2 regions of the Clostridium moutaii genome follow, and region 2 is predicted to be linked to the other one. Evidence: a T-box and tRNA genes for the amino acid it is inferred to sense, from the RefSeq annotation. Region 2 holds a T-box; the other holds one or more tRNA genes.
The links. The T-box of region 2 lies ahead of thrS (threonine--tRNA ligase). A T-box ahead of a tRNA ligase gene usually reads a tRNA of that ligase, here a tRNA-Thr.
Positions count from the first base shown of each region.

Region 1 (7,908 bases), on a different contig from region 2:
TGGAACAGGCCGTACAAGCCACTTCGGGGGAGGTATTGGCCTATAAGGGTAAATTAGTTATGGAGCCTTATTATTTTGCTATAAGTGGAGGAAGAACGGAAAATGCAGAAGATGTATTTAAAGAAGGAGAAGGGTATTTAAAGAGTGTAGAAAGCCCAGGAGAAGAAGATGCACGCAAATATAAAACTTCCGTGGAAATGTCCTATAAGAACTTTATAGATAAAGTAAATATTTATTATCCTAGTTCAAAATTGAATGCAGAAGATCTGTCTAAAGAAGTAACTATAGAAGGAAGAACAGAAGGGGGGGCCGTCAGAGAAATTAAACTGGGATCGGTTACTGTATCCGGAACCAGATTTAGATCTATTATGGGATTAAATTCTACAGATTTTACCATATACTTTAAAGACAAAATTTATATTCAATGTTTAGGATATGGTCATAGAGTGGGAATGAGTCAGTGGGGGGCCAATGCCATGGCTAAGGATGGAAAAACCTACATACAGATATTAAGCCATTATTATAGTGGTATAAGTTTAAAGAATGTAACTTCATTTTTAAAGTAAACAAAATATATCAATATATGACGAAGATGAGATAAAAAATTTCATCTTATTTTTTTATGAAAATTTTAGAAAAAAATTTATAAAATATGTATTTTTTGTTATTGTCTGGACAAACTACAAAAAGGAGGTGTTCATATGGACAAAAAATTTTCAAATAAAGCAGTTAACTTTTTTAAAAAGGAGGGCTTCTACATAATATTATTTATCTGTTTATGTATAGTGGCAACAGTTGCACTGTTGACTGCAAGAAATAACAAGAACCAAAGTGCTGAATTACAAAACAGTAAAGCTACAGAACAAAAACAAGTTAAACAAACTGCAAAAGCAGATAATAAGTCTTCTTCAAGTTATGATAATGCCCTTCAAGTTAAAAAGAGCAGTAATACAAATACAAATGCCCAACAGAAAACTTCAAAAGAAGTATCAAGTTCAGTAAGTACTTCATTTCAAAAGCCAGTAGAAGGGGTTATTGCAAGAGGGTTTTCAGAGGATCCGGTATATTGGGATTCTACGGCAACTTATAGACCAAACTTAGGTTATGATATACAAACTGATTTGGGAAAACCAGTATTTGCGGCAATGGATGGAAAGGTAGAAGAAGTAAATACTGCAACACAAGATGGAGTAGAGATTATTTTAGATCATCAAAATGGATTAAAAACTGTTTATTCTAATTTAGATCCAAATGTTAAGGTCAGTGTAGGCCAAATGGTGAAAAAGGGAGCAGTTATAGGAATAGTTGGCAAGAGTACCTTGAGATCAGCCTATGAAAAATATGGGAATCATTTGCATTTTGCTGTTTTGAAGGGAAAAGAATTTGTTGATCCAGGTAAATATATAAAATACTAATATTTAGCCATTTCTCTGGATAATATAGAGAAATGGCTCATATATAATGAATTTAAAAATATAAAAGGGCATATTTATATATGGAGGGACAAGTTAGACATTAAAAAATTTTCTAAATTAAATAGAAGAATACTTGTAAGTATTTACGTATATAGAGTTTTGATTATTAACTGTTATTTGTATAAAGGAGTTGAATGAATTTGAAAGATTATATTGAAGAGAGAGTTTTAGAGGTTGCCAAATATATAATAGGTTCTAAAGCTACAATAAGGAAAACTGCCAAAGTTTTTGGAGTGAGCAAAAGTACCATACACAAAGATATGACGGAAAGATTACCTAAAATAAATCCACAGGTTGCACAAGAGGCTAAGAGTATATTGAATTATAATAAAGCAGAAAGACACATAAGAGGTGGAAAGGCCACTAAAATGAAATATAAAGCTATTGAAGGTTAAAAACATTCCCATTATAATTAGAATATGATATGATAATAAATAGTAAATAAATTTACGTTTTATTATGAAAAGCAAGTTAGATTAGGAGTGAAAAAAGGGATGTTTTTTAATATAGGAACTGATATGGGAATAGATTTAGGTACGGCTACAGTGCTTGTGTACATTAAGGGCAAAGGAGTAATATTAAAAGAACCTTCAGTTGTTGCCATAGATAAAAGTAAAAATAGAGTGCTAGCCGTGGGAGAAGAGGCATGGCAAATGATAGGCAGAACGCCAGGAAATATTGTTGCCATTCGTCCATTAAAAGATGGAGTTATATCTGACTACGATGTAACAGAAAAGATGTTAAAGTATTTTATAGAAAAGGCTTGTGGAAAAAAAAGAATGTCAGCACCGCGGATAGTTATTTGTATTCCCTGCGAGGCTACTGAGGTTGAAAAAAGAGCTGTAATTGATGCGGCTAAAAATGCAGGGGCAAAGAAAGTGTTTTTAATTGAGGAACCCTTAGCTGCAGCTATAGGAGCTGGAATCGATATAACTAAGGCAAGTGGAAGTATGGTAATAGATATAGGCGGTGGAACTACCGATGTGGCAATAATTTCGCTGGGGGGAATAGTAGTAAGATCTTCAATTAAGGTAGCAGGAGACAGGTTTGATGAATCCATAATGAAATATATTAGAAAAGAACATAAATTGATGATTGGAGAAAGGACTTCAGAAGACTTAAAGATAAATATAGGTTCTGCATTTAACAAAGATGAAGAGATAAGTATGGAAATAAGGGGAAGAGATTTAATTACAGGGCTCCCCAAAAATATGGAAGTATCATCTAAAGAAATGAGAATAGCTTTGAAGGAAACTGTAAATTCTATAGCAGATACAGCTAGGGCGGTATTGGAAAAAACTCCTCCAGAGTTATCCGCTGATATAGCTGAGAAAGGTATTGTTATGACTGGAGGAGGAGCCTTGCTAAATGGATTAAGTGATTTAATACAGGAAGTAACTCATGTGCCTGTTTATGTAGCTGAAGATCCAATATCCTGTGTAGCTTTAGGCACAGGAAAGGTTCTTGAGTATTTGGACAAAATGGAAGTTATTTTTACCGGTGATGATATAACCTTAATAGATTGAGGATATTTTATTGGTGTTAAAAAATTTGTCTATATATTTACAATAAGATATTATTATAATAGAGATAATATGAATGAATTAATGAATAAAGTATTACTTCGGCCATATTTAAAATTAGATTCAAACGTATATTGCTGGTATTATTAAATATATCTTCATTGCCATTTGAATCAACTATGCCTATTATTGAGGAATCCCCTACATTGGGAAGGGATTTTCCTACTCCCTTGCCGGGATGAACGGGAAAGTCCCTTACCTGTATTTCTCCAATGGTTTTGGAATCTCCTAAACAGGCATCGATCCCTATAATGTTGTTATGAGGATGAAGTAACTTTATTTCATTTAGTCTACTCTCAATGTTCAAAGCATGTATGGGTTCTGAAATTGTGCCATAAACTGGCAGAGGAAAGTGCTTGCACTTTAGCAGAGTACCTACTAAGGGGCCAAGACAGTCCCCTATATATCTATCTGTACCGATACATACAATAATGGTATCCTTGTTGATGTGATCCTTTAAAAAATAGGCTAAATCGTAATATGCCAATGGATTTTTATAGTTAGATTTTACTTTATTCAATATATTCACCTTCTTTTATGTATGCAATACCTATCTATGGATAATATCCAAAGAGAATACTATATATAATTTATATGATGGAATTATGTAAAATATTATGTCTAAATCACAGGTATATGATTTCTAAAGGAATAATGAGATACATGAAGGAATAAACATTTAACATTAGATTTTAATGTAATATGAAATTTGAAAATAATTGCACAAAAATGTATACTAAACTACGTTAAACGCCTTTATGTTTTATGTGGGCGTAATTGTATGAAATAAATAGGCTGGCATAGCTCAGCAGGTAGAGCAACTGACTTGTAATCAGTAGGTCGTGGGTTCGAAGCCTACTGCCAGCACCAAATGTGGAGGAATTCCCGAGCGGCCAAAGGGGGCAGACTGTAAATCTGTTGTCAGTGACTTCGATGGTTCGAATCCATCTTCCTCCACCAAATATTATGGGCGCATAGCTCAGCTGGGAGAGCATCTGCCTTACAAGCAGAGGGTCACAGGTTCGAGCCCTGTTGTGCCCACCACATTATAACAAAATAAGCTGGCATAGCTCAGCAGGTAGAGCAACTGACTTGTAATCAGTAGGTCGTGGGTTCGAAGCCTACTGCCAGCACCAAATGCGGAGGAATTCCCGAGCGGCCAAAGGGGGCAGACTGTAAATCTGTTGTCAGTGACTTCGATGGTTCGAATCCATCTTCCTCCACCATAAAAAAGCACTGTTAGGGTGTTTTTTGTTTTATTAGAATCTTTATAATTATTGTAAATCTATAATATAAACTCTTATCCAGAGAGGCGGAGGGAAAAAGGCCCGATGAAACCCGGCAACCAGTAGAAATTTTGCCAAGGTGCCAATTCCTGCAAGTTAATTTTGCAAGATAAGAGAGCAGTTAATTATTTAACCTCTTCTTATTTGAAGAGGTTTTTATTTTTTTATACAGTATGGAGGTATTGAAAATGAGAAAATTATTTACGTCTGAGTCAGTTACAGAAGGTCATCCAGATAAAATGTGCGATCAAATTTCAGATGCAATTCTGGACGCTATATTAAAACAAGATCCTTACGGAAGAGTAGCATGTGAAACTGCTACTACTACAGGTATGATTTTGGTTATGGGAGAAATATCAACTAAATGTTATGTTGATATATCTAAAATAGTTAGAAAGACTGTAAGGGAAATAGGATATACCAGAGCTAAATATGGATTTGACTGTGATACCTGCTCAGTGATGAGCTCAATTGATGAACAATCATCAGATATAGCTATGGGGGTCAACCAGTCCCTGGAAGCTAAAAAAGGACAGATGGAGGGAACAGATGCCATAGGAGCAGGAGATCAAGGTATGATGTTTGGATTTGCCACTAATGAGACTCCAGAATATATGCCTATGCCTATAAGTCTGGCTCATAAGCTGGCAAAAAGATTGGCACAGGTTAGAAAGGATGGGACTTTAAGTTATTTGAGGCCAGATGGAAAAACCCAGGTGACTATAGAATATGATGACAATAAACCTATTAGAGTTGATACTATAGTGGTATCCGCCCAGCATGATGAACTGGTAACTAAAGAACAAATTGAAAGTGATATAATTGAACATGTTATAAAGCCTGTTGTGTCACCGGAATTTTTGGATAAAAATACTAAGTACTTCATAAATCCAACAGGAAGGTTTGTGGTTGGTGGACCTCAGGGAGACTCTGGTCTTACAGGAAGAAAAATAATAGTGGACACCTATGGTGGATATGGAAGACATGGTGGTGGAGCGTTTTCAGGAAAGGATCCAACCAAGGTGGATAGATCCGCTGCTTATGCTGCAAGATGGGTGGCAAAAAATTTGGTAGCTGCTGGTGTTGCCGATAAGCTGGAAATACAACTTGCATATGCTATAGGTGTAGCAAAACCTGTATCTATAACTGTTGATACTTTCAACACTGGGAAAATATCAGAAGAGGAAATAGTGGGCATAGTAGAGAAGGTATTTGATCTAAGGCCAGCTGTTATAATAAGGGATTTGGATTTGAGAAGACCTATATACAGACAGGTTGCAGCTTATGGGCATTTTGGAAGAACCGATATAGATTTACCTTGGGAAAAATTAAATAAAGTTGATGATATAAAAAAATATATCTAGAATTTTAAAAGCTCTGTATGCAAATTTACAGAGCTTTTTTAAAATTAAACTTATGTGTTATAATTATATTCAAAGATATAGGTTTTTACATGTTTATTAAAGTGGGAGAGATCTTATGCAGGATTTGCAGGGAATTATAGAAGATATAATATTTCAAAATAAAGACAATGGATATGTAGTTGCTAAGTTGAAGGAAAAAGAGGATACAGTAACTATAGTGGGATGCATACCTTATATAACGGAAGGACAAAATTTGAAGGTTTTGGGGGAATGGGTATTACATCCTCAGTTTGGGCGTCAGTTTAAGGTCCAGGTTTGTGAAGAAATAGTACCCAATACTGTTATTGGTATAGAGAGGTATTTATCTTCGGGAATTATATCCGGCATAGGACCTGTTACTGCCAGGAAGATAGTTAAAAAGTTTGGAGAAAATACTCTTCATGTACTGGATGACAACATAAACAGATTGAGGGAAATAGAAGGTATAGGAGAAAAAAAAATAGCTTTAATAGCAGAATCTTATTCCAGACAAAATGAAATAAGAAATATAATGATATTTTTACAAACTTATGGGGTAACTCCAAACCAATGTGTAAAAATACACAAAAAATTTGGATCTGATTCCATACGCAAAGTAAAAGAAAACCCATATATCCTTACGGAAGAAATAGGGGGTATAGGATTCAAAACAGCTGACAGAATAGCAAGGAGTCTTGGAATAGAAAGAAACTCCCCCTTTAGAATACAAAGTGGAATAAGATATGTAGTAAATCAGTTCTGCAGTTTAGGGAATACTTATATGCCCATAGATAAACTTATTAAAGAAGGAGAAGGCATACTTGGAGTAACTAAAGCGGAGCTAGAGGAAAATATATATGAAAACTCTATAAATGGAAAGGTAAAATTGGAGCAATATGGTGATAAACTCTGTGTATTTCCAATGACATATTATTATTGTGAATTAAGTGTAACCAAAAAAATTTTAACTCTTGCTTTCAGTGATTACAAGGATATAGGTCTTGATGTAAATGAAGAAATTAAAAAATTTGAGGATAAAAATCATATTGAATTTGCACCTTCTCAGAAAGATGCTATTAGGGGAGCAGTAAAAAATGGTGTAGAAATAATAACAGGGGGGCCTGGCACAGGCAAGACTACCATAATCAATTGTATAATTCAATTATTTGAAAAGGCAAATTATAAGGTACTTATGGGGGCGCCTACCGGTAGGGCGGCGAAAAGAATGTCAGAGGCTACTGAAAGAGAAGCAAAAACCATACATAGGTTACTGGAGATGGGGGTAGAAAATGATAAAGAAGCCATGTTTTTCTCCAGAGGAGAGGAATCACCCCTTCAATGTGATGTGGTAATTATAGATGAAGCTTCCATGATAGATATAATGCTTATGAATAATTTATTAAGGGCTATTTCAATTGGGACCAGACTTATAATAGTAGGAGATGCACAGCAGCTTCCTTCAGTAGGGCCGGGAAATGTGCTCAGGGATTTTATAGACAGTAAGTGTATTAAGGTAGTTAGGTTGAAGGAAATATTTAGACAGTCAAAGGAAAGTATGATTATAGTAAATGCCCATAAGATAAATTCAGGAGAAATGCCTATCTTAAATAGAAAACTCAAAGATTTCTATTTTATAAGATGTAAAGAACCGTCAGATATATTGGATACAGTGATAGGTCTGATTAACAGAAGATTGCCAAACTTCAATAAAAGCTGGAACAAAATGCAGCATATTCAAATACTATCTCCAATGAGAAAGGGTATTTTAGGAGTGTCTAATTTAAATGCAGAACTTCAGGAGGTTTTGAATCCTAAAACCCTTGAAAAAAATGAGAAGAAGATTGGAAATACTATTTTTAGATTAGGTGACAAGGTGATGCAGATTAAAAATGATTATACTCTAAAATGGACTGAAGTTTCAGAAGAAAATTCGGGAGAAGGCATGGGAATTTTTAATGGTGATTTTGGATGCATTGACCATATAGATGAAGAAAAAAATACAGTAACTGTTGTATTTGATGAAGGCAGAAGGGTTGTTTATGATAACATGCATTTAGATGAACTGGATTTGTCTTATGCAATAACCATACATAAAAGTCAAGGCAGTGAATTTCCAGTAATTATTTTACCTATATTTATGGGACCACCTTTGCTTATGAACAGGAATTTATTGTATACAGCT
Region 1 is NZ_JBGEWD010000002.1:181,684-189,591, reverse strand. It holds gene spoIID (stage II sporulation protein D) at 1-566, shown strand, start outside; gene AB8U03_RS03645 (peptidoglycan DD-metalloendopeptidase family protein) at 702-1,415, shown strand; gene spoIIID (sporulation transcriptional regulator SpoIIID) at 1,616-1,870, shown strand; gene mreB (rod shape-determining protein) at 1,970-3,001, shown strand; gene yyaC (spore protease YyaC) at 3,039-3,578, opposite strand; tRNA gene AB8U03_RS03625 (tRNA-Thr) at 3,853-3,928, shown strand; tRNA gene AB8U03_RS03620 (tRNA-Tyr) at 3,934-4,018, shown strand; tRNA gene AB8U03_RS03615 (tRNA-Val) at 4,027-4,102, shown strand; tRNA gene AB8U03_RS03610 (tRNA-Thr) at 4,119-4,194, shown strand; tRNA gene AB8U03_RS03605 (tRNA-Tyr) at 4,200-4,284, shown strand; SAM riboswitch class I at 4,356-4,460, shown strand; gene metK (methionine adenosyltransferase) at 4,533-5,708, shown strand; gene recD2 (SF1B family DNA helicase RecD2) at 5,824-7,908, shown strand, end outside.
Region 1: it encodes a tRNA-Thr, which carries the amino acid that the T-box ahead of thrS (threonine--tRNA ligase) is inferred to sense. The anticodon was not compared.

Region 2 (7,908 bases):
GATACAGTGATGATGAAATAAAAAAAATCAGTACAGCATCCAAGTACATTCCAGTTTTTAGATCTGCCAACATGTCAATAGGTATAAATGTGATAAACAAGGTACTAAAGGATATAAGTGCCTTTTTATATAAAAATTTTGATATAGAGATAATAGAAAAACATCATAACCAGAAGGTAGATGCTCCAAGTGGTACAGCATTACTGTTGGGAAATACCATAAGGGATTCCATTTCAGAGAATATAAATTTTGTAAATGGAAGAGAGGGAATTAGAAAAAGAACCCATAATGAAATAGGTATTCATGCTGTAAGAGGAGGAAGTATAGTAGGAGAGCATGAAGTCATATTTGCAGGACAGGGTGAGACCATAGAGATAAAACATACGGCTATCTCCAGAGAAGTGTTTGCAGTAGGGGCCTTAAAAGCTTGTGAGTTTATGTATAAACGTGAAAGTGGACTTTATTCAATGGAAGACGTAATTTCCTAAAAAATAAAATTCCCTACACAATTCATCTGTAGGGAATTCATTTTTGTCATTTTAAAGTGTTAATCCAATATTCTATTTTTTCCATGGATAATTTAAGTTTATCCATGCTGTATGCATAAGATATTCTAACATATCCTTTACCTTTTGTCCCAAAGGCGGATCCGGGTACAATCGCAACTTTGGCTTCTTTTAAGAGTTTTTCACAAAATTCATCACTTTTCATGCCGAATTTTTTTATAGATGGAAATATGTAAAAAGCTCCTTTAGGCAGATTCACAGAAAATCCCATGGATTTTAATCTATTATACATGTAATCTCTTCTTTCCATAAATTTGGAACACATATAATCTATATCTTTCATGCAGTTTTTAAGACCTTCGTAAGCCCCCCATTGAGAAATAGATGGTGCACAGGATACATTATATTGATGAACCTTCATTATTTCATCCATAAATAACTTGTCTGCACATACATATCCAATTCTAAGTCCTGTCATGGAGAACATTTTAGAAAATCCACCGATCAATATGGTTCTGTCCTTTATTTCACTATACTGTGAAATAGAATAGTAATTTTTTTCAAAACAGAGTGAAGCGTATATTTCATCACTTATTATAAGAACTTCATTATTTTTTAGCAGCTCAAAGAGTTTTATTGTATCCTCCTTTGACAAAATGGCACCTGTGGGATTGGAGGGATAAGATAAAACCATTGCCTTGGGTTTTTCATGCTCGAGTATTTTTTTCAAATTGTCAAAGTCAATGGAAAAGTCATCTTTCAAGTCATAATTTAATACAGTTCCGCCTAAAATTTTTACGCAGCTTTCATAAGCAGGATAGGCAGGATCGGGTATAAGTATTTTATCACCATGATTAATTAAAGCTGTAAATACGTCCATAAGAGCTTCACTTCCACCTATTGTAATGCAAATTTCATCTTTTGTATAGTTTATACCAAAGCTTTCAAGATATTTTGATATTTCTTCCCTGAGTTCTATGATACCGGCATTTGAAGTATATGAGGTTTTGTTATCTTCAATGGCTTTTACCATAGCCGCTTTAATTTTATCAGGTACATTGAAATCAGGCTGCCCCAAAGTCAAGGATATTGCATCTGGATATTGGACGACTTTATTATAAAATTTTCTAATGCCTGAAATTTCTACAGACTGTACATTTCTTGATATGCTATTCAAATTTACACTTCCCATCTATTTTTAAATTGCTATAAAATTTATTTTTCCTTTACTTTTAATATATTTTAATTATACTTTTATATTTTACAATTTTAAATGGATATAGTAAATAGATTATATTGAAGAGGATGATGATATTTGTGGATAAAATTAATTGTATGTAATGCAATATCATACAAGAATTATTGATTTATTTATGTTATCTTTAGAAACGAGTAGAAGGGAGTATTATAAAATGCAAAGGGAAACTCGAACTGTTTATTTAGATAAGGAGTTAAATATAGAAGCTTATAATTTTAAAGGAATTAAGCAGAAATTTCCAAACCATTTTCATGAGTATTATGTTATTGGCTTTATTAAAAGTGGAAGGCGACATTTGTCTTGTAAAAATAAAGAATACGATATTAAAAATGGTGATTTAATTTTATTTAATCCTCATGACAATCATACTTGTGAACAGATTGATGGAAAGGCACTTGATTATAGATGCTTAAATATTAAACCTGATGTAATGAAACAAACTGTATTTGAAATTACAGGTAAAAATTATATGCCGTATTTTACAGAGCCAGTAATATTCAATAATGATATTGTGCCATAATTGCAGGAATTATACCTTATGATCATGCAGGGTGAAAAAGATTTTAAAAAAGAGGAAATTTTTTTGTTTATAATTGAACAATTGATAACTGGATATGCTAAACCAATAGCTGTAGCTGTTATACAGGAAATAAATACGGAGATTAAAACAGTATGCGATTTTTTGGAAAAAAATTATATGAAAAATATTACACTGGATAATCTGAGTAATTTGACAGGGATAAGTAAATACAATTTGGTGCATTCATTTACCAGACAAAAGGGAATATCACCTTATAGCTATCTTGAGAGCATTCGTATAGATGAAGCTAAGAGATTTTTGGAAAGTGGAGTTAGTCCAATAGAGGTTGCATTAAGTACAGGATTTACTGACCAAAGTCATTTTACTAAATTTTTCAAAAAGTTCATTGGTTTAACCCCAAAACAATACATGAATATTTTTATAGACAAATTTACGGACAAAGGAGAATGTAAATGAATAAACAAGAAAATATAAAATGTGTTATGGTAATAAATGAAGATCTTCCATTGGGAGTGATTGCAAATGCATCAGCAATATTGGGTATTACTCTAGGAAAACATATTCCTGAATTAGTAGGCAAAGATGTTGCTGACGCTTCAGGGAAAAAACATCTAGGTATTATTACAATCCCAGTGCCAATTTTAAAGGGGAATAAAGAGATTATTAGAGAATTAAGAGAAAAATTATATACTTCTGATTTTGATGATGTTATTGCAGTTGACTTTTCGGATATTGCACAAAGTTGCAATGTTTACAGTGAGTATCTACAGAAAGTATCAACTGTTTTGGAAAAACAACATACATATTTTGGGATTGCCATTTTTGGTAATAAGAAAAAAGTTAACAAGCTAACAGGTAGTATGCCTTTGTTAAGATAGCCAATGTTAGCAAAAAATCTATATGATATAATTTTTTATAGAATAGACTGCAAATTTAAACTTTAGTGTAGGTGTGAGTATACTTAGAGAAAATAAGTATTATCCTTAATTAATCTCTAGTAATTTAATTCGTGTTAATTGAAACTTGCGAACTAGTTGTGATCAAATATTTTAGGGTATAAGTGAGACGAACAGCCACTTATTATTGTAAGTATAGTGTAGTTAATTATACTACTTTTTAATTTTATAATTTGAAATCCTTCCTGTAAAAAATGTCAAAAATATAATTATGATATTTACTACTGCAAATAATTTATTCCTTTCCATATGCCATTATACCCCAATTTATAAATGTAAATTACTTTCTGAAATTAGACCATATATTTTTATAACATTAAGAATTTTAATTACAACACCAAAAATGAATATGCTGGTTAGAATTGATAATATTCCATATTTTGCTAAATGAAAAAAAGTTACAATTCAAAAGAACCAGTATTAAAAATAAAAGATAGTTTAATCAGTGATTAAACTATCTTTTATTTTCTTTGGAGGCGCCACCCAGATTTGAACTGGGGATGAAGGTTTTGCAGACCTCTGCCTTACCACTTGGCTATAGCGCCATATAAAAAATGGAGCGGAAGACGAGATTCGAACTCGCGACGTTCACCTTGGCAAGGTGACGCTCTACCACTGAGCCACTCCCGCATATTTTAAATGGTGGCCAGACCAGGAATCGAACCAGGGACACGAGGATTTTCAGTCCTCTGCTCTACCGACTGAGCTATCTGGCCACATGGCGACCCAGAAGGGGTTCGGACCCTCGACCTCCGGCGTGACAGGCCGGCACTCTAACCAACTGAGCCACTGGGCCATAATATTATGGTGGGCACAACAGGGCTCGAACCTGTGACCCTCTGCTTGTAAGGCAGATGCTCTCCCAGCTGAGCTATGCGCCCATAATCACATTATCACCACGACAATTCATATTATATATTGAGTTCTATATATTGTCAATACTTTATATTAAAAAATTGCACTAGCCTTAGCAAACTTTAAAATTATTGATAATATGATTTTATTTATCATTTATTTATGGTATTAAAATATTATATGATATTAAAATATTATTTTGAATATATTGATTTTGTTATGTCGATATTTGACAATAGAAATTTGAATATAGATTTTTTTTAGACACATACTATTTTTGAAGGGAGTGTGAATAATGCTATTAACAACTATAGTTTACAATAAGGAAAAGAAAAGTGTAATACATGGTATTCAAGAATTAAAAGAATATTTTAGGCATAAAGGCGTGCTCATTGGTATATATGAAAGTATAGAGTCTGATACTCACTTCCTTAAACTATTTTGTGATAGAGAAATAAACAACAAACTTATGAATATATATAATATGTATATTGCAAATATTATATATGATATAGTAATAGATGAGTTTTATGAAAAAGATATTCTGGCTTTTTTGTCTGATGAATATTTTTTCCTAAAATATGAAGAATTAGAGGAAATTAGACTGGAAAGCTTAAAAGTATTGAAGGGTAAAATGACAATTATAGATGAAAATTCTATTTTTTGCATAAATAAGAGAAATGATATACTGGATAAAATATCAAATTGTATAAATGAAAATAATGAGATAAATATAGAGGGATTTATAACTTTTAGAATCAGGGAACTTTTAGATGATTTGGAAAGTATAATTGATAAAGTGGTTGAGAAATATATGGTGGATAAGGAATACAATGAATTTATAAAGCTTTTAAAATATTTTGTGGAAATTCAAGAAAGTAAAATAGACTATTTAAGTATAATAATAGATAATGATGGTAAATATATAATAAAAGATAAAGAAGGAGATATAACAGAAAGCTTTTTTAAGGACTTAAAAGCATTAAAATGCAATAAAAATATAAATTCAGATTTGGATGATGTTTTAATAAGTGCATTGATAACCAATTCACCGGACAAGATAGTAATTCATTGTGCTGAAAATTGCAGAAATTCAGAATTAATGGATACTATTGAAAAAGTTTTTACCGATAGAGTTGAATTCTGTAACAGCTGCAGCATATGCAAATCCGTAAAAAGCAATTTGAATAGAGTATAATTTATAAAAATTTTTAATTCCCATATTGACATACTGATTTTAGAATAATATAATGAATTTAAACAGAAATAAAGGCTATGAAAGGGAAAAGTAAATAAATTAATTATTTTAAGAGAGAAGGATTTTAAGCTGAAATATCCTTTAAATAAAATTTATTGAAAAACCACCTTTGAGTTGTATACTGAAATTTTAGTAAGTATTTCCGTTAACCCACGTTAAAGGTAGAGTGAATAGTAATTAAATTTTTTACTATTAACTTGGGTGGAACCGCGGTAATACTCGTCCCATATTTTGGGGGGAGTTTTTTTATTATTTATTTTTATATCAATTAAAAGTAAAGTGTCTATGTTTTATTAAATATTAAGAAAAAAGTCATGAAAAGGAAGAGTAAATAAAAAATTATTTTAAGAGAGAAGGATTTTAAGCTGAAATATCCTTTAAATAATTTTATTGAAAACCACCTTTGAATTGTATACTGAATTTTAGTAGGTATTTCCGTTTAATCTGCGTTAAAGATTCAAAGATAACAGATGGCCTTATATATTGCACTGTTAAATTTGGGTGGAACCACGGTAAATTCGTCCCTTATATTTGGGAAGAATTTTTTTTATAAATTTTAAATTAAAATAGATTTATAAGGAGGAACAATTATGATAAAAATAAGCCTTAAAAATGGTAAAGAATTGGATTCAGAGAAAGGATTAAAGGTAAGTGATATTGCAAAGAAATTAAGTACTTCCCTGGGGAAGAAAGCACTGGGAGCTAAAATAAATGGTGAAATAGTGGAATTAAATCATCCTGTAAATGAAGATTGCAAACTTGAAGTTCTTACTTTTGAAGATGAAGATGGAAAAAAGATATTGAGACATACAGCTTCTCATATACTTGCTCAGGCAATAAAAAAATTGTATCCGGAGGTTAAGCTTGCTATAGGACCTGCTATAGATTCAGGATTTTATTATGATGTAGATGCAGATTTTTCATTTACACCGGAATTATTAGTTAAGATCGAAAATGAAATGAACAAAATAGTCAAAGAGAATATTAAATTGGAAAGATTTGAGCTTCCAAGAGCAGAAGCAATAAAATTTATGGAAGAAAGAAAAGAACCGTACAAGGTGGAATTGATAAAGGATTTACCAGAGAATGAAATTATATCCTTTTACAGACAAGGGGATTTTGTAGATCTATGTGCAGGACCTCATTTACCTTCTACAGGGAAGGTAAAGGCAATAAAACTTCTTTCCATAGCAGGTGCCTATTGGCGTGGAGACGAAAAGAATAAAATGCTTCAAAGAATATATGGAACTGCATTTGAAAAGAAGAGTGATCTTGAAGATTATATTAAACTTATGGAAGAAGCCAAGAAAAGGGATCATAGAAAATTGGGGAAGGAATTGGATTTATTCAGTATGCATGAAGAAGGACCTGGATTCCCATTTTTCCATCCAAAGGGAATGATAATTAGAAATGAGCTTCAAAATTTTTGGAGACAAATGCACAGAAGAGCTGATTATGATGAAGTAATGACTCCAGTTTTGTTAAATGAAGAGTTATGGCATCAGTCAGGACACTGGGATCATTATAAGGAAAATATGTACTTTACTAAGATAGATGGAGAAAATTATGCTATAAAGCCTATGAATTGTCCAGGAGCTATACTTATTTATAAGAACAGCATACGTTCTTATAGAGATTTACCTAAAAGATATGGTGAAATGGGAATTGTCCATAGGCATGAAAAATCAGGAGCTCTCCATGGACTTATGAGAGTAAGATGTTTTACTCAGGATGATGCCCATATATTCATTACTAAAGAGGATATTACAAATGAAATAATACAGGTTATAAAACTTATAGATGATTTTTATAAGATATTTGGATTTAAGTATTTTGTAGAGCTTTCTACAAGACCTGAAAATTCCATGGGAAGTGATGAAGATTGGGAGGCTGCAACTGATGGATTGAGAAATGCATTAAAAGTGGCAGGACTTGATTACAAAGTTAATGAAGGTGATGGAGCTTTTTACGGACCTAAGATAGATTTCCATTTAAGAGACTGCATAGGAAGAACTTGGCAATGTGGGACAGTACAGCTGGATTTCCAGATGCCGGAGAAATTTGATCTCAGCTATATAGGGGCAGATGGAGAAAAACACAGGCCAGTTATGATACACAGAGTTGTATTTGGTTCCATAGAGAGATTCATAGGAATTCTTATAGAACATTATGCAGGGGCATTTCCAGCTTGGCTTGCACCAGTTCAGGTAGAGGTCATGGATATTACTGATGATCAAAAAGAATATGCAAAAGAGGTAATCCAAAAATTAAAAGACCAGGATATAAGGGTGGAAGCTGATGTGAGAAATGAAAAAATAGGCTATAAGATAAGAGAAGCTCAGATGCAAAAAGTACCTTATATGATTATTTTAGGTGATAAAGAAATGGGTCAAAAGAATATATCTGTAAGAAGCAGAAAAAATGGAGATTTAGGATCAATGTCATTGGATGATTTTATAGCAAAGCTTAAAGATGAAATTTCCAATAAAGTAAGTGATATATAAAAAGTTAAATTTATATATTGACTTACAATG
Region 2 is NZ_JBGEWD010000007.1:187,498-195,405, reverse strand. It holds gene dapB (4-hydroxy-tetrahydrodipicolinate reductase) at 1-488, shown strand, start outside; gene AB8U03_RS09420 (pyridoxal phosphate-dependent aminotransferase) at 535-1,698, opposite strand; partial or broken gene AB8U03_RS09415 (helix-turn-helix domain-containing protein) at 1,919-2,761, shown strand; gene AB8U03_RS09410 (DUF2000 domain-containing protein) at 2,758-3,183, shown strand; tRNA gene AB8U03_RS09405 (tRNA-Cys) at 3,733-3,806, opposite strand; tRNA gene AB8U03_RS09400 (tRNA-Gly) at 3,817-3,891, opposite strand; tRNA gene AB8U03_RS09395 (tRNA-Phe) at 3,902-3,977, opposite strand; tRNA gene AB8U03_RS09390 (tRNA-Asp) at 3,981-4,057, opposite strand; tRNA gene AB8U03_RS09385 (tRNA-Val) at 4,067-4,142, opposite strand; gene ytxC (putative sporulation protein YtxC) at 4,412-5,314, shown strand; T-box leader at 5,383-5,604, shown strand; T-box leader at 5,680-5,903, shown strand; gene thrS (threonine--tRNA ligase) at 5,965-7,878, shown strand.